DNA from 4 places in the Saccharopolyspora mangrovi genome. Region 1 is predicted to be linked to each of the others. Evidence: riboswitches for the same ligand, from Rfam matches in the RefSeq annotation. Region 1 holds a riboswitch; each other region holds the start of a gene.
The links. A riboswitch is a leader RNA that binds a small molecule or an ion and turns the genes downstream of it on or off. The one in region 1 is predicted to bind cobalamin.
Positions count from the first base shown of each region.

Region 2: it holds a riboswitch for cobalamin, as region 1 does, so the genes downstream of both, R4I43_RS23435 (ribonucleoside-diphosphate reductase subunit alpha) here and R4I43_RS05875 (HoxN/HupN/NixA family nickel/cobalt transporter) in region 1, are expected to answer to the same signal.
Region 3: it holds a riboswitch for cobalamin, as region 1 does, so the genes downstream of both, R4I43_RS32795 (ABC transporter substrate-binding protein) here and R4I43_RS05875 (HoxN/HupN/NixA family nickel/cobalt transporter) in region 1, are expected to answer to the same signal.
Region 4: it holds a riboswitch for cobalamin, as region 1 does, so the genes downstream of both, metE (5-methyltetrahydropteroyltriglutamate--homocysteine S-methyltransferase) here and R4I43_RS05875 (HoxN/HupN/NixA family nickel/cobalt transporter) in region 1, are expected to answer to the same signal.

Region 1 is NZ_JAWLNX010000003.1:202,992-210,704, reverse strand. Features, by position in the region: gene R4I43_RS05900 (serine protein kinase RIO) at 1-354, shown strand, start outside; gene R4I43_RS05895 (DEAD/DEAH box helicase) at 575-2,080, shown strand; gene cobA (uroporphyrinogen-III C-methyltransferase) at 2,387-3,598, opposite strand; gene R4I43_RS05885 (sirohydrochlorin chelatase) at 3,579-4,484, opposite strand; gene R4I43_RS05880 (precorrin-8X methylmutase) at 4,481-5,092, opposite strand; gene R4I43_RS05875 (HoxN/HupN/NixA family nickel/cobalt transporter) at 5,109-6,143, opposite strand; cobalamin riboswitch at 6,241-6,364, opposite strand; gene R4I43_RS05870 (DUF1876 domain-containing protein) at 6,548-6,817, shown strand; gene R4I43_RS05865 (LysR substrate-binding domain-containing protein) at 6,850-7,704, opposite strand.
Region 2 is NZ_JAWLNX010000018.1:24,760-32,472, reverse strand. Features, by position in the region: gene R4I43_RS23435 (ribonucleoside-diphosphate reductase subunit alpha) at 1-2,104, opposite strand, end outside; cobalamin riboswitch at 2,236-2,482, opposite strand; gene rox (rifampin monooxygenase) at 2,543-3,961, opposite strand; gene R4I43_RS23425 (VOC family protein) at 4,119-4,505, opposite strand; gene sigJ (RNA polymerase sigma factor SigJ) at 4,586-5,467, shown strand; gene R4I43_RS23415 (hypothetical protein) at 5,475-5,603, opposite strand; gene R4I43_RS23410 (Rossmann-fold NAD(P)-binding domain-containing protein) at 5,678-6,265, shown strand; gene R4I43_RS23405 (P-loop NTPase family protein) at 6,197-6,442, opposite strand; gene R4I43_RS23400 (NUDIX hydrolase) at 6,586-7,026, shown strand; gene R4I43_RS23395 (hypothetical protein) at 7,035-7,412, opposite strand; gene R4I43_RS23390 (SDR family NAD(P)-dependent oxidoreductase) at 7,468-7,713, opposite strand, start outside.
Region 3 is NZ_JAWLNX010000039.1:6,124-13,836, reverse strand. Features, by position in the region: gene R4I43_RS32835 (NAD(P)-dependent alcohol dehydrogenase) at 1-527, shown strand, start outside; gene R4I43_RS32830 (putative quinol monooxygenase) at 543-866, shown strand; gene R4I43_RS32825 (MFS transporter) at 945-2,129, shown strand; gene R4I43_RS32820 (MSMEG_1061 family FMN-dependent PPOX-type flavoprotein) at 2,119-2,703, opposite strand; gene R4I43_RS32815 (iron-siderophore ABC transporter substrate-binding protein) at 2,744-3,742, opposite strand; gene R4I43_RS32810 (SDR family NAD(P)-dependent oxidoreductase) at 3,933-4,703, shown strand; gene R4I43_RS32805 (amidohydrolase family protein) at 4,794-5,441, shown strand; partial or broken gene R4I43_RS32800 (amidohydrolase family protein) at 5,378-5,734, shown strand; cobalamin riboswitch at 5,732-5,913, shown strand; gene R4I43_RS32795 (ABC transporter substrate-binding protein) at 5,980-6,969, shown strand; gene R4I43_RS32790 (FecCD family ABC transporter permease) at 6,966-7,713, shown strand, end outside.
Region 4 is NZ_JAWLNX010000018.1:33,432-41,144, forward strand. Features, by position in the region: gene R4I43_RS23440 (ribonucleotide-diphosphate reductase subunit beta) at 1-407, shown strand, start outside; gene metE (5-methyltetrahydropteroyltriglutamate--homocysteine S-methyltransferase) at 456-2,726, opposite strand; cobalamin riboswitch at 2,857-3,107, opposite strand; gene R4I43_RS23450 (VOC family protein) at 3,212-3,982, opposite strand; gene R4I43_RS23455 (helix-turn-helix domain-containing protein) at 4,054-5,061, opposite strand; gene R4I43_RS23460 (helix-turn-helix domain-containing protein) at 5,077-6,090, opposite strand; gene R4I43_RS23465 (hypothetical protein) at 6,458-6,715, shown strand; gene R4I43_RS23470 (AMP-dependent synthetase/ligase) at 6,911-7,713, shown strand, end outside.

The DNA of each region.
Region 1 (7,713 bases):
TTCCTCGGCTCACCGGACGGCACTGCCGCACCTCGGCTCGCCGCGCTGCGCCCGGACTCCGGCGAGCTCGACGACCTCTGGGCCCAGCTCGTCGAAGCCCTCAGGACGCTGGCGCGGCACGGATTCACCCACGGCGACCTGTCGGCCTACAACGTGCTGGTGCACCGAGGCCGCCTGATGCTCATCGACCTGCCGCAGGCGGTGGACGTGGTCGCCAACCCGCAGGGCGCGGATTACCTGCGGCGTGACGCACGCAACATCGCGTCCTGGTTCCGCTCCCGCAGCGGCGACGAGACCCGGTTCGACCCCGATGAACTGGCCGACTTGCTCGCCGCCGAGGCGAATCTGCGCTGACCGATGTGTCCCGGCCCTCGGACACCGCGAGCCCAGGGGCCGGGTCGATCGGATAGACTTGCCCGAGTCCGCGGCCGAGATTCGGCCGCACTGCGAGCGGCGTCCGCCGCGTTCGCCCACCCATCGGCGCGGCATCGCGCCGGGCTCGTCCTCGTGATCGCCCGCGGAGGGATCCGCGAAGCTCTCCCCGTGACGTGCCTACCTCCGGGGAGTTCTCTTCGTGCCTTCTTCTTCTGCCACGCCCGCACGCCGCAGCCAGCAGGACCGGCCGCGTCGCCGCCGCCCGCAGGCCAAGGCGGTCAACGCCAAGCCGGCGAAGCGGAGCCTGTTCGACGAGGTCGGGGTGACGGCCGTCGACCCGGCACCGTTCGCCGACCTCGGCCTTCCCAAGCGCCTGGTACGCGCCCTGCACGACAACGGCATGCGGGAGGCCTTCCCGATCCAGGCCGCGACCATCCCGGACGCGCTGACCGGCCGCGACGTGCTCGGCCGGGGCCAGACGGGTTCGGGCAAGACGTTGGCCTTCGGGCTACCGCTGCTGGCGCTGCAGACCGAGAGCGCGCGCCCGATGCGGCCGCGCGCTCTGGTGCTGGTGCCCACCCGCGAACTGGCCACGCAGGTCACCGACTCGCTCAAACCGCTCGCCAAGGCCCTGGGCCTGTACGTCCGCGAGGTCGTGGGCGGCACGTCGTTCAACCGGCAGGTCGACACGCTGCGGCGCGGCGTGGACGTCCTGGTCGCCACTCCCGGTCGGCTCAACGACCACCTCCGGCAGGGCACCTGCGATCTGTCCGAAGTGGAGCGAACCGCGCTCGACGAGGCCGACCAGATGGCCGACATGGGATTCATGCCGCAGGTGCGGGAAATCCTGGACCTGGTGCCCTCCGACGGGCAGCGGCTGCTGTTCTCCGCGACGCTCGACGGTGACGTGGACAAGCTCGTCGAGCGGTACATGACCGACCCGGTGGTGCACTCGCTGGCGCCGCCGTCGGCGAGCGTGGACAGCATGGAGCACCACCAGTTCCTGGTGTCGGCGACCGACAAGCAGACCGTGCTGGCGCGCATCGCCGCGCGCGAAGGCCGCACGATCATGTTCGTGCGCACCAAGCACCACGCCGACCGGCTCGCCAAGAAGCTGCGCGCGGTCGGCGTCGAGGCAGGTGCGCTGCACGGCGGGAAGGCGCAGAACGCGCGCACCCGCATCCTCGACGAGTTCAAGAACGCCTCGACCAGCACGTTGGTGGCCACCAACGTGGCGGCTCGCGGCATCCACATCGACGACGTGAGCCTGGTGGTGCACGTCGAGCCCCCGGCGGACCCGAAGGACTACCTGCACCGCGCCGGTCGCACCGCGCGCGCGGGTTCCAGCGGAACCGTGGTCACGCTGGTGACCGAGGACCAGAAGCAGGCGTTCCGCGCGATGGCCAACCAGGCCGGGGTCAAGGCCATCACCACCGAGATCCGCCCGCAGGACGCCGAACTCGCCCGGGTCACCGGCGCCCGCGAGCCCTCCGGCACGCCGCTGGCCGCTCCGCAGCGACAGCAGCCCAAGCCGGCGAAGTCGCGCGGCGAGCACCGCCCGCAGCGCGCTCCCCGCGGCACCGAGCCGAGCCGCCGAGGCAGCGGCTCCGGTTCCAGCAGCAACCCGAACCGCAACCGCCGCGGCACCACCGGCGGCCGCGCAACCGCCCCGCAACGCCCGCGCCGCTCCAACACCCCTCGCTGATCCACCCGGATTACCGCAGTAATCCGGGACCCGATTACTGCGGTAATCCGGGTCTCAACTCCGGCGGTGCTCCGTACCGGCGTTGGCGGTGCTCCGTCTCGCCCGATTACTGCTGTAATCCGTCGCCCGATTACGGCGGTAATCCGGGTTTCGACTGCGCGGGTGGCCCTGGTCTTGGGGGTGTGGCGGTTTTGGGGACGGATTACCGCCGTAATCCGTGGACGGAATACGGCGGTAATCCGTTCTTCTGCGTGAGGGCATGACTGCGCCCCTCCGGCCGTGGGTCGGAGGGGCGTCGTCGTGCGGTCAGTCCTTCAGACCCGCGACGGGGCCGATGACGATGACCGCTGGGGGTTTGATGTCGTGGGTGCGGACGTCGTCCGCGACCCGGGACAGGGTGGTCTTCAGGGAGCGCTGGGTGCCAGTGGTGGCTTCCTGGACGACCGCGACCGGGGTGTCGGCCGGGCGCCCGTTCTTGATCAGCACCTCGGCGAACGCCTCGATCCGCTGCACCGCCATGAGCAGCACCAACGTGCCGCGCAGCCGGGCCAGGGCTTCCCAGTCCACGAGCGAGCGCTCGTCGTCGGGAGCCACGTGGCCGGAGACCACGACCGCTTCGTGCGCCACGCCGCGGTGCGTGACCGGCACGTCGGCCATCGCCGGAGCCGAGAAGGCGCTGGTGATGCCGGGCACCACGATCACCGGGACACCGGCTTCGGCGCAGGCCAGCAGCTCCTCGAAGCCGCGGCCGAACAGGTACGGGTCGCCGCCCTTGAGCCGGGCGACGAACTTGCCCGCGCGGACCTTCTCGATCAGCGTCTCGTTGATCACGGCCTGGCTCGCCGAGCGGCCGTAGGGGATCTTCGAGACGTCGATGACCTCGACGTGCGAGCCCAGCTCCTCCAGCAGTTCCCGAGGCGCCAGGTGGTCGGTGAGCACCACGTCGGCCTTGGCCAGCAGCCGCCGCCCGCGCACGGTGATCAGGTCCGGAGCGCCCGGTCCGCCGCCGATGAGCGCGACACCGGGTGCGTGCGGCTCGGGGTGCTCGTCGACCGCACCGGACTGCATCGCCTCCAGCAGCGCGTCGCGGACACCGGCGCTGCGGCGCGGTTTGCCGCCGGCGAGCACGCCGAGCAGCAGCCCGTCGTGCTCGGCGACGGCGGGCGTGACCGCGCTGCCCTCGGTGGCGTTGTCGGAGCGGACGCAGAACACGCGATCGCGCTCCGCCTCCGCCCCCACGGCGGCGTTGACCTCGTCCGACGAGGTCGCCGCGACGGCGTACCAGGCGCCGTCGAGGTCGCCGTCGCGGTATTCGCGGCGGCTCCAGGTGATCTCGCCCGAGTCGGCCAGCGCTTCCACCGCGGGCGTCGCCTGCGGGGCGATCACCTCGACGGCGGCGCCTGCCTTGATCAGCCGGGGGAGCCGTCGCTGAGCGACGGGCCCGGCACCGACCACGACGACGCGGCGACCGCTGAGGTCGAGTCCGGCGAGGTAGTGGTTATCCGATGGAGTGGCCATGTGCGTGTCCGTGTGCGTGACCGTGTCCGGTCGGGTCGTCTGGGTGGTGGTGCGGCGTCTGCGGTGCACCCAGTTTGTCCTCGAAACCCGGCAGCAGCACCCGGTACGCGCAGGTGTCACAGTTCATCCGGATGTCGCCGTGCAGGGCCTCGTGGTACCGCTCCACGACGAGGTCGACCAGGGCATCGCAGTCCCCCAGGTATCCGGCGACGTGGAGCTCGAGCTCCGGCGCGGTCTGGGCCCACTCGCGCGCCTGCGTCACGACGCGCTGCGGCAGCACGCCGTCGAACAGGAAGTACGGGGCCACCACGACGCGCTTGGCCCCGAGCTTGCGAGCCCGGTCCAGCCCGCCAGGGACGTCCGGCGATGCCAGGGAGATGAACGCGGTCTCAACAGTGTCGAAGCCGCAGGTCTCCTGCAAGAGGCGTGAGACCTTGCACACTTCGGCGTTGGCGTCGGGGTCGGTGGAGCCGCGGCCCACGAGAACCACTGCGGTGTCGACCCATTCCTCGCGCGGGACCTCCGCGGCGATCCGCTCGGCGAGCAGGTCCAGCAGGATCGGGTGCGGGCCGAGCGGGCGGCCGAAGACGAACGACGTGCCGGGGTGCCGGCGGACTTCGCGCTCCAGCGCGGCCGGGATGTCGCCCTTGCCGTGCCCGGCGGCGACCAGGACCAGCGGCACGGCGGCCATCCGGCGGTGGCCCTTGTCGGTGAGCTCGGCCCAGGCTTCGGTGACCGCGGGGGCGGACAGCTCGATGAAGCCGCCGGAGGTGTCGACACCGGCCGCGGCCATGCGCGCCTTCAGCCGCTCCAGGAAGGCGTGGAACTCCGACACACCTCGTTCGTCCACCGTGCCGTGGCCCACGACCAGCAGCGGTTCGGTCACCGGTTACCTCCAGGTTCTGCCCAGTAGAGCAGGGCGTTGATGGCGGCGGCAGCGATCGCCGCCCCACCGCGTTCGGTCAAGGTGCTCACGGCCGGTAGGCCGCTGCGCCGCAGTGCGGCCTTGCTGTCGACGGCGCCGACGAAGCCGACCGGGACACCGACGATCAGCGCCGGTTCCAGGTCGCCGTTCTCGGCGAGCCGGAGCAGTTCGGTGAGCGCGGTGGGGGCGTTGCCGACCGCCCACACGGCGCCGCGGGGGTGTTCCGCCGCCGCGAGTCGCATGCCTGCGGCGGATCGGGTGAGGCCTTCGGAAGCGGCGAGCTCGGCGACTCCCGGGAAGTCCAGGCCGATCCGCACCTCGCGGGCGGTGATGCCGGAGGCGACCATGCGCACGTCGGTGATCAGCGGCGCGCCGGCCAGCAGGGCGTCGCGGCCCTGCCGCAGCGCGGGCTCGTCCGCGACGACCTCGCCGGTCCAGCTGGGGTCGGCGGTGGTGTGCACGACGCGTTCGACGACCGCCCGGGTCAACGGCTCGAACCGGTCGAAGTCGGCTCGGGACCGCATGATCCGGTAGGACTCGGTCTCGATCGGATGCACTGTGCGCCTCATGGTCGTTCCTGTTCCCCTACGCGATTTCCGCGTTCTTCCGTGCGGTGAGCCGCCACCACATCGCCGCGCCGCCCCACACCAGCAGGAACAGCGCCAAGGTCAAGTAGCCGAGCAGCTCGAACTGGTCCGCGATGGCCGCGATCCCGCCGAGGAACTCCAGTCCCGACTCGGCGAGGAGTCCACAGAGGACGACGAAGGCGACGAGCGCGGCGAGCCCGACGGTCAGCGCGGTGGTGGTGACGTTGACCCACAGCCGCCGCAGCGGGCGCGCCAGCGACCAGGTGTAGGCGCGGGACATGAGCATCCCGTCGACGCTGTCCACGGTGCACATCCCGGCGGCGAACAGCAGCGGCAGGCTCAGCACCGCGATCGCCGAAAGGTTCGCCCCCGGGGTGACCATCGCCAGCACCGTGATCTCGGTGGCGGTCTGCATCCCGAGGCCGAACAGCAGGCCGATGCCGAACAGGTGCCAGGAGCGGGCAACGCCTTGCATCCGGCCGCGCAGCAGGCGCGCGAGCAGTCCGCGGCGGCCGAGGACGAGTTCGACCTCGGCTTCGTCGATGGCGCCGCTGCGGGCCCGGCGCAGCAGCCGCCAGGCGTCGCGCAGCACGAGCGCGTTGAGCACGGCGAGGGTGGTCAGCACGGCGACGACGATCAGGTCGACGGCGGTGGCCACGCGCACGCCGGTCTGCTCGGCCCACTGCTGGGCGGCGGGTCCGGCGATGAAGGCGATCGCGCAGGCCAGCAGCATCACGACGCTGGCGTGGCCGAGGGCGAACCACATGCCGGTGGACACCGGACGCCTGCCGCGCTGCATCAGCAGCCGGGTGGCGTCGTCGATGACGGCGACGTGGTCGGCGTCGAATCCGTGCCGCAGGCCGAGCAGGTAGGCGGTGGTGCCGGCGGCGGCGAGGCCTCCGGCGGCGCTGAACGCCTGCTCGTGCAGCAGGTAGGCACCCCATCCCGCGAGGTGCAGTGCTCCTATGGCGGCCAGCAGGACCGCTGACTTCCGGCGCTCGCGTGCGCCCCATCCGGCCGTGGGCCGGCTCACTTCGGCATCCCCGCTCATGGGTTCTCCGACCTCCTGGGTTCTCCCGCCCGGGGTTCGGTGGCCGCGCGCCGCGGGTTCGCGGCACGGGGCCGGCACGCAGTGTCCTGACTCCCGGATCGGCGTGGTTCCCCGCCTTCCAGCTGGTGGCAGCCGTGGCGATGGGTGGGGACCACTCCCCGGTCACAGTGGCGGGACCGTCCCGGATTCGCACCGGGTTCCTGCACTGTCGGCGACAGTCATCCTTGCCTGATCTACGGTCCGAGGTCAAACTCGGTGAAATCGATCACGTTGCGTGATCTGCGCGTGGCTTCGATCGGCCGAAGGCGCTTTCAACCGGACCGATCGGGGGTACCCCGGTGGACGAGCCCATTGCTCCGGCTCGATGCTGCGTCAAGGAGGCCACCATGAACGAGACGCACTCGATCACGCTGAACCTGCAGGTCGTGGAGGCGGGAGCGAAGACGACCGCCGACGTCGGCTTCACCACACCGGCCGGGCAGGCGCTGCACGGTCACGGCACGGCCCGCAGGCACCCCGACGACCCGGAGGTACCGCAGATCGGCGACGAGATCGCCATCGCCCGCGCCCTGTTCGAACTCGCCCACAAGCTCCTCGACAACGCCTCCAACGACATCGGAGACCGCCTCCACCGCCGAGTCCACCTGCCCGCCTGACCCCGTGGGCCGGTGAGGTTCCGGTCGAAGCCTCACCCCACCTCGGCGAGGACGTCGCGGACGACGTGGGCGGCGGCCTCGGCGACCTCCATCGGCAGGCCGGGTCTGGTGCGCACCCGGAGCTGGGCGGGCTCCAGGCGTGGCAGGTCGCGGCGTTCGACCAGGCCCGTCGGCCGCGTCTTCGTCGACGGCAGCAGCGTCACGCCCAGACCGGCGCGGGTCGCGGCGAGCACGCCGGAGAGGTCGGCGGCCTCGCAGACCAGGTCCGGGCTCCGGCCCAGCGCGTTCATCGCCTCCATCGCGTGCCTGCGCAGCGTGCAGGGCTGGTCGAACACGACCATCGGCAGCGGCACGTCCTCGGCAGGCGGCTGCCAGTCCGGCGCGGCGAACCACTCCAGCCGCAGCTGACCTGCGTCGATGCTGCGTCGGCAGACGGTGTCGTCGATGAGCAGCGCGATGTCGATGCCGCCGCGGTCGACCGAGTCGGCCAGCCGGGCCGTGCGGTCCAGGCGGAAGCGGATCTCGCGTTCCGGGAACGCCGTGCGCATCCCGGAGGCCAGTTCGGGCAGGAACCGGTCGGCGGCGTGCTCGGTGGAGCCGAACACCAGCGTGCCGCGCCCTTCGGCGCCGAGCCTGCGCACGGCGTCGTCGTGCACGTCGAGGATGCGGCGGGCCTCAGCGAGCACCAGTTCGCCGTCGGCGGTGAACCGGGCCTGCCTGCCCTCGCGGACCACGAGCTTGCGGTCCAGCGCCCGCTCCAGCTTGCGCAGGTGCTGGCTGATCGCCGACTGGGTCAGGTAGAGCGCCGCCGCGGCCCGGTGGAAGCCGCCGCAGTCGGCGACGGCCACCAGGCTGCGCAGCGCGACGACGTCGAGCACTGCACTCATGCGCTCAGC
Region 2 (7,713 bases), on a different contig from region 1:
TGGCGTAGAGGGTCTTGAGCTCGTCCGGGATGCGCTCGATCGGCCCGAGCGACCCGTCGTAGAACTTCAGGTCGGCCACCATCGCCTCGTCCCACAGCCCGGCCCGCTTGAGGTCGGCCACCAGGTGCGGGTTGACCACGGTGAAGTCACCGGACATGTTCGACTTGACGAACAGGTTGCGGTACAGCGGCTCGATGGACTGCCCGACCCCGCAGATGTTGGCGATGGTCGCGGTCGGCGCGATGGCCATCACGTTGGAGTTGCGCATCCCGTTGCCGCGCACCCGGTCCCGCAGCGAGCTCCAGTCCAACGTGGACGTGCGGTCCAGGTCTGCCTCACCGCGCGCCTCCTGGACGAACTCCTGCGAATCGATCGGCAGGACTCCCCGGCTCCACAGCGACCCCTCGAAGGTCTCGTAGCGCCCGCGCTCCTCGGCCAGCCGGCTGGAGGCGTCGATGGCGTGGTAGCTGATCTCCTCCATGCTGCGGTCGGCGAACTCCACCGCGTCCTCGGAGGACATCGGGACGCGCAGCTTGAGCAGCGCGTCCGAGAAGCCCATCAACCCCAACCCGACCGGGCGGTGGCGCATGTTGGAGCGCTCGGCCTCGGGGATCGTGTAGAAGTTGATGTCGATGACGTTGTCGAGCATCCGCACCGCCGTGCGCACGGTCGCGGCCAGCCGATCGCGGTCCAGCCCTTCGGCGGTGACGTGCCGGGCGAGGTTCACCGAGCCCAGGTTGCACACCGCGACCTCGTCGGCGGCGGTGTTCAGGGTGATCTCGGTGCACAGGTTCGACGAGTGCACCACGCCCGCGTGCTGCTGCGGCGAACGCAGGTTGCACGGGTCCTTGAACGTGATCCACGGGTGCCCGGTCTCGAACAGCATGGTCAGCATCCGGCGCCACAGGTCCACCGCGCGCATCCGCCGGAACACCCGGACCTCCCCGCGATCGGCCGCGGCCTCGTAGGCCCGGTAGCGCTCGGCGAACTCCGCGCCGTAGAGGTCGTGCAGGTCAGGGGCCTCATCGGGGGAGAAGAGCGTCCAGGGCTCGTCGGCCTCGACGCGGCGCAGGAACTCGTCGGGAACCCAGTTCGCGGTGTTCATGTCGTGCGTGCGCCGCCGGTCGTCGCCGGTGTTCTTGCGCAGGTCCAGGAACTCCTCGACGTCGATGTGCCAGGTCTCCAGGTACGCGCACACCGCGCCCTTGCGTTTGCCGCCCTGGTTGACCGCCACCGCCGCGTCGTTGGCGATCTTCAGGAACGGCACCACGCCCTGCGACTCGCCGTTGGTGCCGTGGATGTGGGCGCCGATGCCGCGCACCGGCGTCCAGTCGTTGCCCAGGCCGCCGGAGTACTTGGCCAGCAGCGCGTTGTTGCGGTACGAGCTGAAGATCGACTGCAGGTCGTCGTCCACAGTGGTCAGGAAGCACGAGGACAGCTGCGGCCGGGTGGTTCCGGAGTTGAACAGCGTCGGCGTCGAGCACATGAAGTCGAACGACGACAGCAGCCGGTAGAACTCGATGGCGCGCGCGTCCCGGTCGTCCTCGCGCAGCGCCAGCCCCATCGCCACCCGCATGAAGAACGCCTGCGGCAGTTCGAACCGGGTGCCGTCGTGGTGCAGGAAGTACCGGTCGTAGAGCGTCTGCAGCCCCAGGAAGTCGAAGGCCAGGTCGCGTTCGGCCTCCAGGGCGGCGCCCAGCCGGGGCAGGTCGAAGCGGGCCAGTTCCGGGTCCAGCCGGCACACCTCGACGCCGCGGCGCACGTAGTCGGCGAAGTAGGTGGCGTAGCGGTCCCGCATCTGGTCCTGGTCGGCCTGCTGCGGCGCACCTGCCAGGTAGCTCAGCGCTTCGCCGCGCAGCTTGTCCAGCAGCAGCCGCGCGGTCACCCGGGCGTAGTTCGGCTCGGATTCCACGAGCGTGCGCGCCGACATGATCAGCGCTTCGCCGAGTTCGGCGTCGCTGATGCCGGGGTAGATGTTGCGCTCGACCTCGGTGAGCACCGCCGACGGGTCCACGTCGACGAGCCCCGCGCAGGCCTGGTCGACCACTGTGGACACTCGGCCGCCGGTGAGCGGGATGGGTTCGGACAGTGCGGTGTCGGTCACCGGGACTCTCTCCTCGCGAGCTCGGAAGGCATGCCCGGAACCAGCGGCGACAGCACGCGAGGACGCGACGGCGGCGGCGCTCGTCGCATGTCCGCGTGGACCCTCCCGCGAGGTCCCGGACGGCGCGCACGGTCGTGCGCGCGCCGATGGCAGGTCTTCGGACTCGCGGGCGTCCGGGGGTGGCGCAGCTCCAACTGGAGCGTCGCCACCTCAAGACCGGTCCTACTGGCCGTCGCTTCCCGGACGCGTGACGTCCAGTGCGTGATGACGGCGGTCGTTCCCGCTCACCGCTGCGGGGCAGTCCCGGATTCGCACCGGGTTCCCTGTTGCCACACCGGACCCGCGCGGGCCCGGTGAACCATCAGCGATCGACACTCTACATCTTGGGGCTGATCTGTCGTCCAACACCAACATGGGCGTGTCGGAGGGAGAAATGGGTCACTCGCCGAACCACCGGGCCAGGTGCGTCACGAGCTCCTGCTGATCGTCCCCGGCCCAGGCCACGTGCCCGTCCGGGCGCAGCAGCACGGCGGCCGCGTCCAGTTCCTCGGCGACGTCGACGACGTGATCGACCCGGTCCGCCCAGCCCTCGGCCGACAGTGCCCCCGTCTGGTCGAGCAGCAGACCGCGACCGGTGCGCAGCTGCTCGTAGAGCCGTCCGCGCTTGAGCGCGAGGTCCCGCATCCGCGTGCCGACCAGCGGGCTGTCGTCGTCGAAGTCGTAGCGCACGGCGGTCGCGATGATCTTCTCGGTGAGGTGCCGGTTGACCACGTCGAAGTCCATCAGCTCCGACACCAGCCGCCGCACGGCCCGCGCGCCCGGTTCGGTGGACATCAGCTGCATCTGCGCCCGGGTGTTGTCCAGGACGTCGGCGGCGACCGGACGCCGTTCGGCCTGGTAGGTGTCCAGCAGCCCGTCCGGCGCCCACCCGGAGATCTCGGCGGCGAGCTTCCAGCCGAGGTTGAAGGCGTCCTGCAGCCCCAGGTTGAGCCCTTGCCCGCCGACCGGCGGATGGATGTGCGCGGCGTCGCCTGCCAGGATGACCCGGCCTGACCGGTATCGCTCGGCCTGCCGGGTGGCGTCACCGATGCGCGCGAGCCGGCGAGGGGAGTGGACGCCGAAGTCGGTGCCCGCTACCGCGTCGAGCCGGCCCCTGAGCTCGTCGAGGGTCGGCGGGGCGTCGCGGTCCTCGGCCACACCTGCGGCGGGCACCACGACCCGGCACCACTCCCCGTCGAGAGGGCCCACTCCGAAGCGCTTCTGGGTGGCGCGGACCTCGGCGGTCACCGCGGCCATCGCCTCCGGCGACGCCGTCGCCTTCACCTCACCCAGCAGCGTGTCGGTCCTGGACGGCTCGCCGGGAAAACCGATCCCGCTCAGCTTGCGCACGGTGCTGCGGCCGCCGTCGCACCCGACGAGGTAGCGCGCGCGCAACCGCGTCCCATCGGCGAGCTCGGCGCGGACGCCGTCCTCGTGCTGGTCGAGCCCGACCAGTTCGCAGCCGCGCCGCAGGTCCGTCCCGAGTTCGGCGGCCCACTCGGCCAGCAGGCGTTCGGTGGTGGTCTGCGGGATGCCCAGCACGTAGCCGTGCGCGGTGTCCAGGCCTTCGGGCGCGGGCTTGGAGATGGCCGCGAAGAAGCCCCCGAGCGGGTACTTCGTCCCCTCGGCCAGGAACCGCTCCAGCCGTCCCCGCTGGTCCAGCACCTCGATGCTGCGCACGTGCAGACCCAACGCCCGCACGAAGTCCGTGGGCTCCGTGGCCTTGTCCACCACGACCACGTCCACCCCGTGCAACCGCAGCTCGGCGGCCAGCATCAGCCCGGTGGGGCCAGCCCCCACGACGATCACATCAGTCACGAAAACCCCAGGGTCAACCGCGCCGCGAACACTCATATCCGCAGGTCACGGGTCATTCCCAGGGAGTTTGCACCACCCCCGGGGCCTTGCCGCAAGCCCCGGGGTGCGCTATACGTTGAGCACGGCGGGGGAACACCGCCGTCTTCTTCTCCGCGCATCAGCGGGTCTGGAACAGCTCCAGCACGTTGCCCGAGGGATCTCGCAGCAGGATCTGCAGACCGCCCGGACCGCTGACGATGTCGTTGCGGAAATCAACGCCTTCGCCGCGCAGCCGCTCCACCTCGGCGACGAGATCATCGACGATTAGGTGGACCCGGTTCCACCCGCCGGGCCCGGGGATCGCGCCGTCCGGCATCGCCCTGCCCGCTGAGCTGCTCGGACCGCTCAGCAGCAGCCGGAGGTTGCCCCTGGTGACGTCGGCGAACGCCGGCGCGAAGTCGTTCCGCACGGTGAAGCCGAGATGGCCGGTGTAGAAGTCGACGGCCTTGTCGACATCGTCGACCAGGTACCTGACGCTGACGAAATCACGGGTGTTGTCGGACATGGCAGTTCCTCCCTCGTCGTCACATCCTGTGGGCCGGTGGGCTCACCGTGATGAGCCCGGCCGAAGGGACGGTGTGACAGGTGGCGGAAGACGACCGGCTCGCCCAGCGGTTCGAGCAGCACCGACCGCGGCTGCGCGCGGTGGCCTACCGGATGCTCGGGTCTGTCAGCGACGCCGAGGACGCGGTGCAGAACGCCTGGCTGAGCCTGAGCCGCGCGGAATCCGACGACATCACCAACCTCGGTGGCTGGTTGACCACGGTCGTCGCTCGGGAAGCGCTGCACCTGCTGCGGTCACGTCGGCGTCGCCGTGAAGAGCTCGTCGACACCTCGCTGCCGGACCCCGTGGTCTCCGCCCCTGACGGTGCCGAGCCGGAGCAAAAGGCGCTGCTCGCCGACTCGGTCAGCCTCGCGCTGCTGGTGGTGCTCGACTCGCTCAGCCCGGCCGAGCGGTTGGCGTTCGTGCTGCACGACATGTTCGACCTGCCCTTCGACGAGGTCGCGCCGCTGGTGGACCGCACTCCCGCGGCGGCCCGGCAGCTCGCGAGTCGCGCGCGGCGGCGCGTCCGCGGTGCCGAGCCGCCCACCCCCGACCAGGACAGCGCCCGGCAACGCGCGGTGGTGGAGGCGTTCTTCACCGCCGCCAACGCAGGCGACTTCGACGCGCTGGTGCGGCTGCTCGACCCCGAGGTCGTCTTCCGCGCCGACTACGGCAGCGAAAGGCCACCGGAGGTGCATCGCGGAGCTGAGAAGATCGCCCGGCAGTCCCGCGCGAGCCGCGGTGCGGAGCTCCACCCGGTGCTCGTCAACGGCCTGCCCGGAGTGGTCGCCGCCAGGTCCGGACGTCCGGTGTCGATCATGGCGTTCACCGTGGTCGACGGTCGCATCGTGGAGATCGACGGCATCCGCGATGCCGACCGCGTGCAGCGGCTGACCGCAGGGGTCGTCCGGTTCGGCGAGTGACGGCCGCTCACCGCAACGTCGTGGAACCGAGGACCGACAGCAGCTGCAACTTCTCGTGGCTCTCGCTGCCGGGCACGGCGGTGTAGACGAGCAGGGAGTGCGACTGGTCCGGGTCGAGCAGCGTTTGGCAGGTCAGTTCCAGCGCGCCGACCTCCGGGTGGATGAAGTGCTTGACCTCTGCTGCCGCTGCTGCGCGCGGGCCAGGCGCAGGTGACCTCGCAGGTCAGCGTCGCGGCCAGGCGGGGAACCATCAACTGGGACGACCTGAACTGGGAACGCTCCTACGACGGGATGAAGGCCTACGCCCAGTCCAAGATCGCGTTCGGCCTCTTCGGCCTGGAACTCGACCGGCGTAGCCAGGCGTACGGCTGGGGAATCACGAGCAACCTCTCCCATCCCGGGATCGCCCCGACGAGCCTGCTCGCGGCACGTCCCGAGGTCGGACGCTCCCAGGACACCCTGGGCGTGCGGCTGATCCGCGCCCTGTCCGCCCGCGGCATCCTGGTCGGAACGGTCCGCACCGCACAACTGCCCGCCCTCCACGCCGCCACCTCACCCGAGGCCGAGCGCGGCGCGCTCTACGGACCCCGCGGCCTGGGCCACATGGGCGGTCCGCCCGGGGAGCAGAAGCTCTACTCGCCGCTCCGCAACCCCGAAGAAGCCCGCCGCCTCTGGCAGACCTCGAAGAACTCACCAAGTCCCCCATCCCCAACAGCTGAGCAGCCGGAGTCACCCCGGATCGGCTGGGAGCGGGAACGCCTCAGCTCGGATGCGCGCGACGGTTCCCTCCAGCGTTGAGCTCTCCGGCACGCGGGTTTCGGGGACCGCCTCCAACGGCCCGGCATCACCGAACCACTCGCGCATGTCGGCCACGCCGAACTCCTTGAACTGCTGCCGGGTCGAGTGCCGTCGCACCGTCTCCGGCCAGCCGACGTCGAGGTAGTAGAAGCAGCTGCGACCGACGTGGTACGACATCCCGACCTCCGGAGCGCCCGGGTTCTCCGATTCCAATGGAAATCAGAACCCCGATCTCAGTGGAAGTCCTGGTTCTGATTTCCATTGAAATCGGGTAGTTCACCCGGGTGAGTGGTGGCGTGAGGTGTTGGGAGGATCGCGTGGTGGTTCACCGGACGGTTGTTGATGCGCACGTGATGCTGGTGCGGGAGGGGCGAGTGCTGCTCAGCCGCAGGCGGGGGAGCTACGGCGACGGCATGTGGCACCTGCCGTCGGGCAAGCTCGACGCGGGGGAATCGTTGCTGGAAGCCGCGATTCGCGAGGCGCGGGAGGAGATCGGTGTGCGCATCGATGCCGCTGACCTCCGGCACGTCCACACCCTGCACGCGGTCGCTCCCGGCGTCGAACCCAGGCTCGGCGTCTTCTTCGAAGCTCTCGACTGGCGAGGCGAACCGGAGAACCGAGAACCTGAGAAGTGCTACGAGTTGGCGTGGTTCGGGTTCGACGACCTGCCAGCCGACATCATCGCCTACCCGGCCGCCGGCCTGCGCGCCTACCGCGAAGCTCGTCCCTTCGGAACCCTCGGCTGGCCGCAGACCGGGTGATGCCGGCTTCAGCGGACGCTGCTGAAGTTGTCGGCCGGGATGTGGAGCGATTCTCCGGAGGTGAAGGTGATCTCGACGGCGTCGGGGAGCCAGGTGGCTTCGCGGAGGGCCGGAGGTTCGGAGCCGAAGGCGATCTCGACGGGGTAGTAGTAGGAAGCCGCGTAGGGACCCAATCGGAGTTCGTGGCGGGTGTCGGTGACCGTGCGGAGCTCGACCAGGTAGAGGTCGCTGGACCAGCGCGCGCCCGAGTGCTCGTAGGTCACGCCCGCGTCCCCGGAGGTCTCGTGGTGCAGCACCCGCGTGTGCAGGGTGATCGAGGGGCCCGCGAGGAGGATCGCGCCCAACAGCGCGGCTGAGACGGCGACGATCTGCAGCGTCTTGCGCACCGGGGAAGTATGCCAGCGGTGGGGTCCGCGCCCTCGCGCGCACCCCACCCGCTGATCAGTGGATGTGCGAGCCGCCGTTGATGTCGTAGGTGACGCCGGTGAGGTAGCTCGACTCCGGGCGGCACAGGAACGCGACGACGTCGGCGACGTCCTCCACCCGGCCCGCGCGGCGCGTCGGGATGTCGGCGATCATGGCCGCCTTGCGCTCCGGGTCGAGCTTGCCCGCGGTGATGTCGGTGTCGATCAGCCCCGGTGCCACCGAGTTCACCGTGATGCCCGAGGGTCCCAGCTCGCGGGCCAG
Region 3 (7,713 bases), on a different contig from region 1:
GCCCGGGCGACAAGTGCGTGATCGTCGGCGCCGGCGGGCTCGGCCACATCGGCATCCAGGTGCTCAAGGCGATCTCGGCGGCGGAGCTGGTGGTGCTGGACCGCAACCCGGAGGCGGTGAAGCTGGCGGTCGACATCGGCGCCGATCACGGCGTGATCGCCGACGGCACGCACGTCGAGCAGGTGCAGGAGATCACCGGCGGGCACGGCGCCGAGGCGGTCATCGACTTCGTCGGCGAAGGCGGGGCGACCTCCGACGGTGTGCGGATGCTGCGCCGCGCCGGGGATTACCACGTGGTCGGCTACGGCGAGAACATCGACGTGCCGACGATCGACATCATCTCCACGGAGATCAACTTCATCGGCAACCTGGTGGGTTCCTACAACGACCTGTGCGAGCTGATGGTGCTGGCCGCCCGGGGTGATGTCCGGCTGCACACCAGCAAGTACCCGCTGGAGCGCTTCCAGGACGCCCTCGACGACCTCGACGCCGGCCGCATCCGGGGCCGCGCGATCCTGACCCCCTGACCAGGAGGAACGCTGATGATCTTCATCACCGCGAAGTGGCGGATCAAGCCCGAGCACGCCGAGGACTGGCCGGAGATCTCCTGGTCGTTCACCGAGGCCACCCGCGCGGAGCCGGGCTGCCTGTGGTTCGACTGGTCCCGCAGCCTCGCCGACCCGACCGAGTACGTGCTGGTCGAGGCCTTCCGCGACGACGAAGCGGGCTCGGACCACGTGACCTCGCAGCACTTCCACGACGCCCGCGAGGAGCTTCCGCCCTACTTGGCGGAGACCCCGCGCATCATCAACGCCAAGCTCGACCAGGACGACTGGTCGGAGCTCGGCGAGATGGCCGTGGACTGACCGGGGCGAGGGGGTGTGCTCCAGCGCACCCCCTCGACCCGGATGGTTGCCGTGGCTAATGGCCTACTGTCCGGGGACATGACCGCTTCGCCGATCACGCGGGCGCCGAACCGCTGGCTGATGCTGGCGATCTCGATGTTCGCGCAGCTGGCGGCGACGGTGTTCACCAACGCCGCGCCCGCGCTGATCCCGAACCTGCACTTCGAGCGCGGGCTGTCGTTGTCGCGGGCGGGCCTGATCGCCGCAGCACCGCTGGCGGGCACGATGTGCACGCTGATCATCTGGGGCGCGATCGTCGACCGGATCGGTGAGCGCGTCTCGCTGCTGATCGGCCTGAGCATGCTCGCCCTCAGCGCCGCCGCGGCGGCGCTGGCCGGATCGCTGGTGCTGCTGGCGGTGCTGCTGTTCCTCGGCGGCGCGGCCGGTGCCAGCTCGAACTCGGCCAGCGGCCGGGTGGTCTCGGGCTCGTTCCCGCCGCGACGGCGCGGCATGGCGATGGGGATCAGGCAGACCGCGCAGCCGCTCGGCGTGGGCCTGACGGCGGTGCTGGTGCCCAATCTCGTCGAGGCGCAGGGCCTGACCGTCACGATGCTGACCGTGGCGGGCGTGTGCGCGGTGGCGGCGGTGCTGGTGGCGGTGGTGATCGTCGATGCGCCGAGGCCGTCGGTGGCCGAGTCCCGCCGCAACGGCCACAGCAGCAACCCCTATCGCGGTGATCGGCGTCTGCTGCGCATCCACGGCGTCTCGATCGCGCTGACCGTGCCGCAGCAAACGGCCTGGACCTACATGCTGGTCTGGTTGATCGCCACGCAGCACTGGAGCACGGCGGCGGCCAGCGCCCTGGTCGGGACCACGCAGCTGTTCAGCGCCCTGAACAGGGTCGGAGCGGGCATCTGGTCGGACCGGATCGGCAGCCGGTTGCGCCCGATCCGCTACTTCGCCTTCGGTTCGGCGATCGCGATGGGCGGACTCGCCGCGTTCTCCGGCACTCCCCTGGCGCTGACGTTCATGATCGTCGCCTCGATCGTGGCGGTGGCCCACAACGACCTGGCGTTCACCGCGGTCGCCGAGATCGCCGGGCCGCACTGGAGCGGCCGGGCGATGGGCGCGCAGAACACCGGCCAGTCGCTGACCGCGACGGTGGTGCCGCCCGTCATGGGCGCGCTCATCGCGGCGGCCGGCTACCCGGTCGCCTTCGCGGTGGCCGGGTGCTGCGCGCTGCTGGCCGTTCCGATGGTTCCGACCAGGCGGGTCACGCCTTGAGCGACTGCTGGGACTCGAAGAGCGCGCTGATGCCGGGCTGTTCGCCCTCCGGCCAGGTCTGCGGCCGCCAGACGCCGGACTTGAGCAGCGCCCGCCCGCAGTGCACGAACAGCTCCTCGACGCGAACCACCACCGCCAGCGCCGGAGGCACGCCCTTGAGCGCCAGGTCGGCCATGAACGGCGCGGATCGCACGATGGTCGCCGCACCGTTGACCCGGAGCACGTGGTTGACACCGGGGATCAGGAACAGCATCCCCAACTGCGGGTTGACCAGCACGTTGTGCAGCCCGTCCATCCGCCGGTTGCCGGGCCGCTCGGCGTAGGCGAGGGTCTTGCCGTCGTCGAAGACCACGACGCTGCGGGCGGTGTCGCCGCGAGGCGAGACGTCGATCATCCCGTCGGCGCCGGTGGTGGCCACGAAGAACAGCCGCGACCGCTCGATGAAGCGGCGGCTGACGGCGTCGATCCCGGAGACCACCTTCTCGGCGATCTCCGGGTGCGGCGGCTCGACGACCTCGCGGAGTTGCGCTGCTGAGGTGACCTGCTCGGCCTCACTCGGGTCCCACGAGGGCACGCGTCGTTCTCCTGACCAGGGGTTGCGGTGCCTGCGGGCCTCAGCCCGCCTGCGCCTGCTCGATCAACGGCACGACCTTATCCACCGCGTAGGACATGCCCGCGGCGGTCCCCGCCGAGAAGGCCTGCACGGCTTGCTCGTCGTGCAGCACCACGGCGCGGCCTTCGCGGACCGAGGGCAGCGACTGGAACATCCGGTCCCCGTCGATCTCGGTGGCGGCCAGCCCGATCGGGAACATCACGGTCAGGTCGGCGTTGAACAGGTCCATGCGCTCCGGGGAGACGCTGACGAAGAAGTTGTTCCCGGCCATCGCCTGCACGGCCGGCGATTGGCGGAAGCCCAGTCGCTCCATGAACTCCAGGCGGGCACCGCCGTTGACGTAGGCGCCGTAAGAGCCGACCATCTTCGCGCCGACGGCCACGCTCTTGCCGGCGAACTGCGTGTGCGCGGCGGCGGCCTGCTGGAACTTGGCCTCCAGGCCGGCCTTCTGCTCGGCGGCCTCGGCGGACTTGCCCAGCGCCTTGCCGACCATCTCCAGCTGCTGGTCCCAGGTGGTCAGGTAGGACTCGCCGCCCGGCGGGATGCTCACCACCGGCACGCCGAGGCGGTTGAGGAGGTTGTAGCGCTCCTTGTCGCCGCTGGCGCGGGTGTCGAGGATGAGGTCGGGCTGGAGCGCCGCGACGGCCTCCATGTCGACCTCCATCGTGCCGAGCATCTTCGGCGGCGTGGTGTAGCGCTTGTCGGCGGGGATCCACGTTGGGACGCCGTCGCCGCCGACCGGAAGCCAGTCGGCGGCACCGACGGGCTGCACGCCGAGGCTCAGCGCCGTCTCGGCGTCGCCCCACCCGAGCGCGACGACCCGCTGGGGACGCTCGGGAACGGTGACGTCACCGAACGCGGTCTTGATGGTCACCGGGAACTGCCCGTCGGCCGACCCGGCGGCCGGCTGATCCTGCTCGGGACCGGTTGCGCCGCAACCGGTCAGGGCGATTCCCAGCAGGGCCACCATGATCAGCCCCAGGGTCCGCATCCAGCGCATTTCCACACCTCACTGCAAGTTAAGTGCGGCTAACCTAACTAACGCTCCGTGCGGAGTCCAGCCCCGGAGCCACCCAGCGTCACCGACGTTCGTCACACGGGTCCTCTGCGGACGATCGCAGGTGAGCAACTTCCGGACGGCTCGCGCGTTGAGCCTGACGACGGTCGGGGGACGTGCGGAGGGACGCGAGATGGACAGGCTCAACGGCAAGCGCGTGCTCGTCACGGGCGGCGCTTCGGGCATCGGCCAGGCGGGCGTGCTGCGCCTGCTCGACGAGGGCGCTCGGGTGCTGACCACCGACGTCGACGAGACCGGGCTCAAGGAGACCGCGCGGCGCGCCGCCGAGGCCGGCACCTGCGACCGGCTGGGGACCCTGCCGCTGGACATCTCCGACGAGGACGCCGTCGACGCCACCGTCCCGGCCGCCGCCGAGCAGCTGGGCGGGCTGGACGTGCTGGTCAACGCGGCCGGAACGCTGCAGGCCACGCGCACCCACGAGTGCTCGCTGGAGCTGTGGAACCGGATCCTCGCGGTCAACCTCACCGGCACGTTCCTGGTCACCCGCGCCGCGTTACCGGCACTGCTGGAGACCGGCGGCGGCGTGGTGATCAACTTCAGCTCGACCTCGGCGAACTTCGCCCACCCCTACATGGCGGCGTACGCGGCCAGCAAGGGCGGCATCCAGTCGTTCACCCACAGCATCGCCCTCGAGTACGCCAAGCAGGGGCTGCGCGCGGTTTCCCTGGTGCCGGGCGGGATTCGCAGCGGCATCACCGAGACCACCGCCGACAAGCTGCCCGCCGACACCGACTGGGACTTGTTCACCAAGCTCTCCCCCGCGCTGGGCAGCGGCTTCGCCCCGCCCGAGCACGTGGCCGGCGTGATCGCGATGCTGGCCTCCGACGACGGCGCCTTCATCACCGGAACCGAGATCCGCATCGACGGCGGCACCCACCAGTAGTCCACAGTGGATTCCGACGCGCGGTCTTGACCGCGGTGGTTTCCTGGTCGAAGCAGCGCACGACTGGGGTGGGCGAACACCGAACTGGACATGTTCGGGTTCCTGGACCAGCTCGGCCCCTACAAGGGGCTGCCCGAGTCGACCGCGCCGAACCCGCTGTCGGACCTGTGGACGGCGGGCACGCTGCTCACCGTCCCGGACGGGCGCGGCACCCAGTTCGGCCCGATCCCGACGGTCTCACCCGGCGCCGGTCGGGCCGAGATCGACGCGTTCGTCGCCGACCGGCTGGCCGAGGGCTCGGACTACATCAAGGTGATCCGCGAGGACGGCAGCCTCTACGGCGACGAGCGGATGCCCACGCTCACCCGAGAGCAGGTCGCGCTGGCCGTGGAGGCCGCGCACCGGCGGGGTGCGCGCTGCGTCGTGCACACCACCACGCGGCGCGACGCCGGGGCCGCGCTGGCCGCCGGAGCCGACGGCCTGGCCCACGTTCCCGGCGACCCGATCAGCGAGCAGACCCTCGACATCGCCGCGCGCAGCGGCGCCTTCGTCACCGCCACGCTGAGCGTGTTCAACGGCATCGGCTGCGCGGGTGAAGCCGGGCGGGTGCTCAACGACCCGTTGATCGCGCCGCACCTCTCGCAGGAGCAGCGAGACGGGCTGCGGGTCGACGGAATCACCTGCATGCCCACCGCGCCGCCGCGGCCAACGTCGGCGCCCTGCACCGGGCGGGCGTGACGATCCTGGCGGGCACCGACCTCGGCAATCCCGGTGTGGCGCGGGGTGCGAGCCTGCTCTCCGAGATCGGCCTGCTCGCCGAGGCGGGCCTGCCTCCGGTCGCCGCCCTGCGCGCGGCCACCGGCGCACCGGCCGAGCGCTTCGGCCTGACCGATCGAGGTGTGCTCGAGCCCGGCAGGCGCGCGGACCTGCTGCTGGTCAACGGCGACGCCACCCGCGATGTGCGGGCGGTCCGGGACATCGATGTGATCTGGCGCAACGGCCGCCGGATCGACCGCACCCCTGCCGGTTAGACTCGGTCGCGAGCCGGTCGTGCCACGTGTGGCCGATGGGAATCCGGTCGGAAGCCGGAGCTGACGCGCAGCGGTAGGGGTGACGGGCGAGCCCGAGCCACTGGATCGCACTCGATCCGGGAAGGCGGTTCGCCCGGTGGGGCCCGAGCCCGAAGACCTGCCGGCTCCCCGGTTCCGCACCCGGTTCCGGGAATTCGGCCGACCAGGTCTCGCGCATGGGCCTGGGGTGAGGATTTCCGCACGACGTGTTCTTACGCTGGACGCGCACGGGCCTGATGCTGCTCTGCGCCACCGCACTCGCCGCCTGCTCCGCACCTGCCACGGAGTCCGCTCCCCCTCGGGTGTCGTTCCCCAACTGCGACGGGCAGGTCTCGGTGTCCGAGCCGCCCGAGCGGGCGGTGAGCCTGAACCAGTCGACCACCGAGATCATGCTGTCGCTGGGACTGGCCGACCGGATGGTGGGCACCGCGACCTGGACCGATCCGGTCGACCCGGCGCTGGCCGCCGAAAACGCGAGGGTGCCCAAGCTCTCCGACAAGAACCCGTCGTTCGAATCGGTGCTGGCCACCGAACCGGACGTGGTGCTGGGCGCCTACCGGGCGGTGTTCACCGACGAGGGCGTGGCCGCGCGGGAGCGCTTCGCCGAGCTCGGCGTGCCGACCTACCTCTCCCCGTCCAACTGCCTGCCGGAGGAAGCGCCTTTGGGCGATCCGGTCGAGCTCGACGACATCTACCGCGAGGTGCGCGAGATCGCGACGCTCTTCGACGTCGAAGAGCGCGGTGAAGCGCTGGTCGCGCAGCTGCAGCAGCGGGTCGCCGCCGCCCAGCGCAAGGCACCGTCCATCAAGGACACCTCGGTGCTGTTCTGGTTCGCGCGCACCGAATCGCCCTACATGGCCGGGTCCACCGGGTCGCCGGCGATCATGACCCGCGCGCTGGGGGTGCGCAACGCCTACGACGACGTGCGGTCGATGTGGCCGCAGGTCTCGTGGGAGGACGTGCTCGCCCGCGACCCGGACCTGCTGGTGCTCGGCGACCTGACCCGCGACGGCGAGGGCGATTCCCTCGCGGCCAAGCAGCAGTTCCTGCGCACCGACCCCGCGATGTCGCAGCTTCCCGCCGTGCGCGTGGGCCGGTGGATGAGCATGACCGGCACCGAGATGAACGTCAGCCTGCGCACCATCACCGGCATCGAGCGGCTGGCCGACCGGCTCGCCGAGCTGGAGCGCAGGTGAGGACCGGTCGCCTGCCGGCCCCGCTGATCGTGCTGGCAGGGATCCCGGCGCTGCTGCTGTCGATGGCCGTGGCCGTCACCCTCGGCCCGGCTCCGCTGTCGGTCGCCGACGTCGCCGGAGTGGTGGGCGCGCGGCTCGGGCTCGGCGAGACCGACGTGTCGACGATCGGCCAGGGGATCGTGTGGCAGCTGCGATTGCCGCGCGCGGCGCTCGCGGCGATCTGCGGTGCGGGGCTGGGGATGTGCGGCGCGGTGCTGCAGTCGTTGCTGCGCAACCCGCTCGCCGATCCGTTCCTGCTGGGCGTGTCGGCCGGCGCCTCGACCGGTGCGGTGCTGGTGGTGATCCTCGGGCTCGGAGCCGGTGCGCTCGGCCTGACCGCCGGTGCGTTCGCCGGGGCGCTGGTGGCCTTCGCGCTGGTGATGACGCTGGGCGCGCTGGCGGGCGGGACCACCACGCACCTGGTGCTGGCCGGAGTGGCGGGCACGCAGCTGTTCTCGGCGCTGACGTCGTTCGTGATGATCACCTCGGCCGATGCCGAGCAGACCCGGGGCGTGCTGTTCTGGCTGCTCGGCTCGCTGTCGGGTGCGCGGTGGAACGACGTGGCGGTCTCGGGCGCGGTGTGCGCGGTCTGCCTGCTGCTGTGCCTGGCGCGCGCCGGTGCGCTGGACGCCTTCGCGCTGGGCCAGGAAACGGCCGCGGCGCTGGGTGTCCACGTCGGGCGGCTGCGGATCGTGCTGCTGGTGG
Region 4 (7,713 bases), on a different contig from region 1:
TCGGCATCGCCGAGCAGTACCAGTACATCCTGCGCGACGAGTCGATCCACCTGAACTTCGGCATCGACTGCATCAACCAGATCAAGCTGGAGAACCCGCACCTGTGGACCTCGGAGTTCCAGCAGGAGGCCCGCACGATGCTGCGCGAGGCCTGCGAGCTGGAGAACGCCTACGGCCGGGACACCATGCCGCGCGGGATGCTCGGGCTCAACGCCGAGCTGTGCGAGCAGTACATGCGGTTCATCACCAACCGCCGCTGCGCCCAGCTCGGCCTGGAACCGGTGTTCCCGGAGACCGACAACCCGTTCCCGTGGATGTCGGAGACGATGGACCTGAAGAAGGAGAAGAACTTCTTCGAAACCCGCGTGACGGAGTACCAGTCCGGCGCGGCGTTGAGCTGGGACTGACCGTCGCGGTTCCGGGGGCCGAGCTGCGGGCTCGGCCCCCGGGTCGCGTCAGCCCCGGGCTTGACGGGCTGCCTCAGCCATGTTGCGGAGAGCCGGTTCCACCTGGGCGTAGTCGCGGGTCTTGAGACCGCAATCGGGGTTGACCCACAGGCGGTCGGCCGGGACGGCCGCACCGGCCGCCTTGAGCAGGTCCGCCATCTCCTGCGTGTCCGGCACCCGGGGCGAGTGGATGTCGTAGACCCCGGGCCCGACTCCCCGGTCGAAACCCACCGCGTTGAGGTCGGCCAGCACCTCCATGCGCGAGCGGGCCGCCTCGATGCTGGTCACGTCGGCGTCCAGGGCGACGATCGCGTCGATGACGTCGCCGAACTCCGAGTAGCACAGGTGGGTGTGGATCTGCGTCGCGTCCGACACGCCCGAGGTGGCCAGCCGGAACGACTCCACCGCCCACTTCAGGTACGCCTGCCGCTGCTCGGCGCGCAGCGGCAGGAGCTCGCGCAGGGCGGGTTCGTCGACCTGCACCGCGCGGATCCCGGCGGCCTCCAGGTCGCGGACCTCGTCGCGGATGGCCAGCGCGACCTGGCAGGCGGTGTCGGCCTGCGGCTGGTCGTCGCGCACGAACGACCACGCCAGCATCGTCACCGGGCCGGTCAGCATGCCCTTGACCGGTTTGTCGGTGAGCCGCTGCGCGTGCGCGGCCCACTCGACGGTCATCGGTTCCGGCCGCTGCACGTCGCCGAACAGGATCGGCGGCCGCACGCACCGGGAGCCGTAGGACTGCACCCAGCCGTTGTCGGTGGCGGCGAAACCGTCGAGCTGCTCGGCGAAGTACTGCACCATGTCGTTGCGCTCGGGTTCGCCGTGCACCAGCACGTCCAGGCCGATGTCCTCCTGCAGCGCGATGACGCGTTCGACCTCGTCGCGCATCCGCTGCCGGTAGGTGGCCTGGTCGATGCGGCCCCCGCGCAGCGCCGCGCGGGCCTTGCGGACGTCGGTGGTCTGCGGGAACGACCCGATGGTGGTGGTCGGCAGCGGCGGGAGCCGGAGCGATTTCCGCTGCGCCGCTTGCCGTTCCGCGTAGTCCGCCCGGCGGGAATCGCCGGGGCGCAACGAGTCGATCCGGGCGCGCACGCGGTTGTTGCGCACCCGATCGGCCGCGGCCCTGTCGGTCACCGCCGCCCGTGCCTCGGTGAGCTCGGCGTCGACGACGTCACGGCCTTCGCGCAGCGCTCGGCCGAGCGCGACGACCTCGCGGACCTTCTGCGCCGCGAACGACAACCACGTCGTGACCTGCGGGTCCAGGTTCGGTTCGGCGTCGACGTCGTAGGGCACGTGCAGCAGCGAGCAGGACGTGCCGATGGCGACCTCGCGGGCCGAGCCGAGCAGCGTCGCCGCGGTGGTCATGCACCGGTCGAGATCAGCGCGCCAGATGTTGCGCCCGTCGACCACCCCCGCCACCAGGGCCTTGTCGCTCAACCCGGTCGTCGCGGCGATCCTGTCCTGGGTGGCCGGATCGGTGACCAGGTCCAGCGCGATCCCCTCGATCGGCGCGGCGGCCAGCGCGCCCAGCGCCTCCCCCGGGTCGCCGAAGTAGCAAGCCGTGAGGATCGCCGGGCGTTCGGCCAGGTCACCGAGCCGCCGGTAGGTGTTGCGCAGCGCGTCGAGCTCCTGCGGCGTGCGGTCGGCGGCCATCGCGGGCTCGTCGAGCTGCACCCACTCCGCTCCCGCGCGGTGCAGTTCACCGAGCAGCTGCTCGTAGGCGTCGGTGAGCTCGGCGAGCTTGTCCAGCGGGTCGAAGCCCTCCTCGGCGGGTTTGGACAGCAGCAGGAACGTCAACGGCCCCACCAGCACCGGGCGGGTTTCCACGCCGAGCTCGCGCGCCTCCCGGAACTGCTCGACGGCGGTGCGGTCGGCGAGCGAGAACCGCGTCTCCGGGCCGATTTCCGGCACCAGGTAGTGGTAGTTGGTGTCGAACCACTTCGTCATCTCCAGCGGCGGAACCTGCTCGGTGCCGCGCGCCATCGCGAAGTAGGTGTCCAGCGCGCCGAGGCCGAGGTCGGCGTAGCGGCGCGGGACGGCGCCGAAGGTGACGGCGGTGTCCAAGACCTGGTCGTAGTAGGAGAACGTGTTGCCCGGCACCGAGCCGAGGCCCGCCTCGGCCAGGCTCCGCCAGGTGTCCTGCCGCAGCGTCCGCGCGACCTCCCGCAGGTCCGCTTCAGCGCTGCGACCCGCCCAGTAGGACTCCAGGGCGCGTTTGAGCTCCCGGTTCGGGCCGATCCGGGGATGTCCGAGCACAGTGGATCCGATCTTGCTGGTCAACGCTCTCTCCTCGCGAGCTCGACTTCGACGGTCGAGGACGTCGCGGCAGTTGCGCGCCGACCAGCGGGCGCACGTCGCCCACCGATCGTCCGCCCGGTCCTCCCGCGAGACCTCGGACCAGCGCGCACCGGCGGCACGCGCACCGATGGCAGGTCTTCGGACTCGCGGGCACCCGGGTGGTGAAGTTCCGGCTGGAACTCCGCCACCTCAAGACCGGACCTACTGGCCGTCGCTTCCCGGGCCGTGCGGCCCAGTGCTCATGACGGCGGTCGTTCCCGCTCACCGCTGCGGGGCAGTCCCGGATTCGCACCGGGTTCCCTCTTGCCTCGTCCGGCCGCGCTCAGGAGCACGACCGGACGAACCACCAGCACCCCCAGGTTAACCACGGTCAACTCCACGACAACCCCCGCGATCGCGACGACCCGGCCGCGACCGCGTGCTGAACACCCCTTTTACCGCTGCGGGAGATCCCGATCACTCCGGGTTCAGCCGCCGAACTTGGGCGATCCGACCGAGAACGGCGTGCCGAAGGGGTCTTTGATCTCGGCGACCCGGCCGTAGGCCATGTCGTAGGGGGCGTCGGCGGTGCCGCCGGCTTCGGTGGCCCGCGCGGCGGTGGCGTCGGCGTCGTCGACCATGAACAGGGTTCCCCAGGAGGCGGTGCGGGCCTTTGGCTCGCCGACGATGCCGCCGATCTCGTGGCCGTCCGGGCGGCGCAGGAACGTGAAGTCGTCGTCGCCGAGGTACCCCTCGCTGTCGAGGGTGTAGCCGAAGACCTGCGCGTAGAACTCGCGCGCCGGACCCGGGTTCGGGGTGACGAGGTCGTTGCGCAGCAGCGCGTTCGGCTCGTTGACCACGCGAGCGCCCACGTGCCGGTTGCCGTGCCAGAGGCCGAACTGGGCTCCGACCGGGTCCTTGACGATCGCCATCCGACCCTTGTCCATCACGTCCGTCGGCGGGGCGATGACGTGTCCGCCGGCGGCCTCGGCCTTGGACACCGTCGTGGCGACGTCATCGGTGGCGAAGTAGACGTTCCACCAGAACTCGCTCGCCTCCGAGTCGTGGTTGGGCATGATCGCGGCGACCTCGCGTCCCTCGATCAGGCACATCGTGTAGCGGCCCATCGATTCCGGCCCGACGTCGAACTCCCATCCGAACACCGCGCCGTAGAACTCCATCGCTCGATCGAGGTCGGGAATTCCGAGGTCGATCCACGTCGGCGTCCCGTTGGGCTGCAATGAATCCAGTTTCGTCATGGCGCTTCCTCCTCGCGGAACCTCACGCCCACGACGGTAACCACGGGCCCCGACAAATCGCCCAGCGAAGTTCAGCTCTTGATCGGCGACCAGGCCCGGATCCAGGTGTCGGGGTTGCTGAGGTCGGGGGTGGCGGTGGCGTTGCGGACGACGGGGACGCGCATGAGCATGCCGAAGTTGTCGGAGTCGGCGATGTGGCGCTTGAGGTGCTCGTGGTTGCGGGCGCGCAGCTCGGGGTCGGTCAGGCAGCGCACCGCGCCGAACCCGCCCCGGGTGAACACCCCGCTGCACAAGGTCAGGGTGCGGCGCACGTTGTAGGGGTTGGGGAAGCGCGCGAGCAGGCCGACGTCCTCGATCAGCCGGCCGTCGTGCAGCGTCGGCCGGTACTGCCGGGACTCCTCGGCGACCTCGAAGATCTCTCCGTGCCCGAGGTCGTCGACCTCGACCTGGCGCACCGGCAGGCCGAAGCGCACCTGCCGCCGCATCGGGTTCATCGCGGGACTGCCCAGCAGCACCAGGTGCGCCTGCAGGTCGTGCGGGTCGATGCGTCGGGCGATCTCGAACCGCACGTCCGAGGACGGGTTGAGCGCGCGGACGTGACCGTAGAGCTCGATGAGCGCATCACCGTCGGCGTAGGCCGACATGCCGATGTAGTTGCGCCGCTCCGGCGAGGCCAGCGGCGAGAGGTTCCGGGCGGGCACCCGCCCGGTGAGGATGCGCACCGGGCCGCCGTCGGGGAACCGCCAGAAGTCCGAACCCTCTTCTCCCCCAGCGCTTCCCTGCGGTTGAGCGCGCAGCGCCTCCAGCTCCTCCTTGATGTCCGCACGAGCCCGCCGCTGCTCGTCGCTGAGCGAGGCCACGGCCGGCAGCTTCGCGTTGCGGGCTGGGTTGCCCGAGGCGAAGAAGGTCGCGTAGTCGCCGATCCGGGACACCGGCGGCACCTTCACCCCGCTCTCCCACTGCGAGACGCTGGAGACCGCGACGCCCAGGACGCGCGCCAGGTTCCCCTGCGTCAGGCCGTGCTCCTGGCGCAGTTCCCGCAGCCGCGCGCCGAGCCCGGTCCGCTGCGCACTCGCCATTCCGCCCCCTCGCGATCAGGTGCTGGGTCGCCACTCGTAGAGCCGGTTCGCCGGGTTCTGCAGGTCGGGCGTGCCGGTCACGTGCCGCATCACCGGGACCCGCATGAGCATCCCGAACCGGTCCAGGTCCTCGACGTCGTCGTCGAGGTAGGCGAGGTTTCGTCCCTTGGCCTGCGGATCGGTCAGGCAGCGCACCGCGCCGAACCCGCCCCGGGTGAACACCCCGCTGCAGAAGGTCAGGGTGCGGCGGATGTTGTTCGGGTTCGGGATGCGGGCGAGCAGCCCGACGTCCTCGACCAGCTGGTCGCCGCGGAAGACCGGTTTGAGCCTGCGCTCGCCGTCGATCTCGAACACCGAGCCGTCGGGGACGTCGTCGTCGGGGACCTGCCGGACCGGCCACTCGGCGGTCAGCCACTCCACCCACGGGTTGGCCGCGCCGCTGCCGAGGAACACCAGGTGGGCGCGCAGGTCGTCGTCGGCGAGGTGTTCGAGCCGGATCTCGACCTCGGAGCGCGGGTTGGCGGCGCGCACGTGACCGAACAGCTCGACGGCGGCGTCGAGATCGGCGCAGCGGGCCAGCGACAGGTAGTTGGGTTCGCTGGGGGTGCCCAGCGGGGACCAGTGCTTCTCGCTGAGCCCGCCGGTGACGATGCGGACCGGCCCGCCGTCGGGGAAGTGCCAGAAGTCGTGCCGCGCTCCGGGATCCACGGGGCCGGCCGCCTCCTCCCCCGTCCTCCGCAGCTGGTCGAGCTCGTGCTTGAGCCGCAGGCGCTCCTCGCGCTGCTCTCCGGTGAGCGCGTTCTCCGGCGGGACCCCGCCGGTGGTGGCCCCGGCGGCGAAGAACGTGGCGTAATCGGCCAACCGGGTGGGCGGCGGCAGTTTCGCCCCGCTCTCCCAGGAGGAGATGCTCGAGACCGCGACTCCGAGGGCGCGTCCCAGCCGAAGTTGCGTCATGCCACGGGATTCGCGCAGATCACGGAGCCGAGAACCGAGCTCTCCGGTTCCGCTCTGGCTCCCGGGACGAGCCATCACGCCGTCTCCTTCGCCTCGGTCAAAGAATTTCACCAAACTTCACTGAAGTACTGAAGACCAGCAAATACTCGCACCTCGCCTGACTTCCGGCAAGCCAGTGCGCTGCAAAGACATTGACGGTCTCATAGCGGTAATCGCATACTGACCATGGCGCGTTTCACCCGGCGGCGAAAACTTCAACGGAGAAGTGAAATTTCTCCACCGGGGAGGTGCGGGGCACCTCGGCACACCAGCCAGGGCGCGCGGCCGGCTGATCGCCGGCCGGACATGCGAACGCCCCCGGAAATCGTTTGGCCACGACCGGGGGCGCTACGCGGATTCACGATCACCCTCGCAACGGGCACGACCCGTGAAGGGAGCTCGCATGTTCACGATACTCCCAGCGGTGCTGGCGGCAAACGACCCACCGGTAGTCACGCCTGACTCGCTTTCCACCGCCCTGCAAGGAATGCTGCTGGGCGTTCTGGTCGCGTTGTTCGCGGCTGCGGTGGTGCTGGCCCGGGCGATGTCCGGGCTGGCCACCCTCGCCCGCTCGGTGCTCGGCCCGCCCGCGGCCGTGTTCACCGTCCTGTCGGTCCTGGCCCTGGTCCTGCTCGCCGGGAACGCGGGGGCCCATCCATGATCACCATCCGATCGGCACCAGGCGGACCCGCTCGACGACGGGTCCGCCCCCGGTGCGATCGGGATCCGGCCTGTCAAGACCCCGACCTGCGAGTTCGACCGAGCGGCCGCCGGCAGATAACAGATCGAAACTGTCGCGTGCCGATTTGCCCGGTTTTCATTGCGCAGGTGAGTGAGCTCGATTACGTTCCCGCCCATGCCTGCCGCGATTTCCTCCGACTTCCGTTCGATCCCCGAGATGCTGCGCGATCGCGTGAAGCGGTCGGGCGACAGCGAGGCCTTCCGCTACCCCGACGGTGAGCGGTGGGGCTCCCTGACGTGGTCGCAGACCTGGGATCGGGCGCGGGCGATCGCGCTGGGGCTGCACGCGATCGGCCTCGAGTCGCAGCAGCGGTGCGGCATCCTGGCCGGCACCCGGATCGACTGGATCCTCGCCGACATGGGCGTGATGTGCGCAGGTGGCGCCACGACCACGATCTACCCGACCACCACGGCCGAGGGCTGCGCCTACATCATCGCCGACTCCGGATCGACGGTCGTCTTCGCCGAGGACGACGAGCAGATCGCCAAGCTGCGCGAGCAGCGCGCGAACATGCCCGCGCTGACCCGCGTCATCACCTTCGACGGCACGCCCGACGGTGACTGGGTGCTGAGCCTGGCCGATCTGGAGGCCAAGGGCCGCGAACTGGGCGAAGCCCAGCCCCAGCTGTTCGACGAGCTGGTCGACGCGGTGGACACCGAAGACCTGGCGACCCTGATCTACACCTCGGGCACCACCGGCAACCCCAAGGGCGTGCGGCTCGCGCAGTCGAACTGGGTCTACGTGGCCGAGGCGATGCACGCCATCGGCGAGACGTCGGCGGAGGACGTGCAGTACCTGTGGCTGCCGCTGTCGCACGTGTTCGGCAAGGTCCTGCAGGTCGGCCAGATCCGGACCGGGTACCTGACCGCCGTGGACGGCCGGGTCGACAAGATCGTGGAGAACCTCGCCCGGGTGCG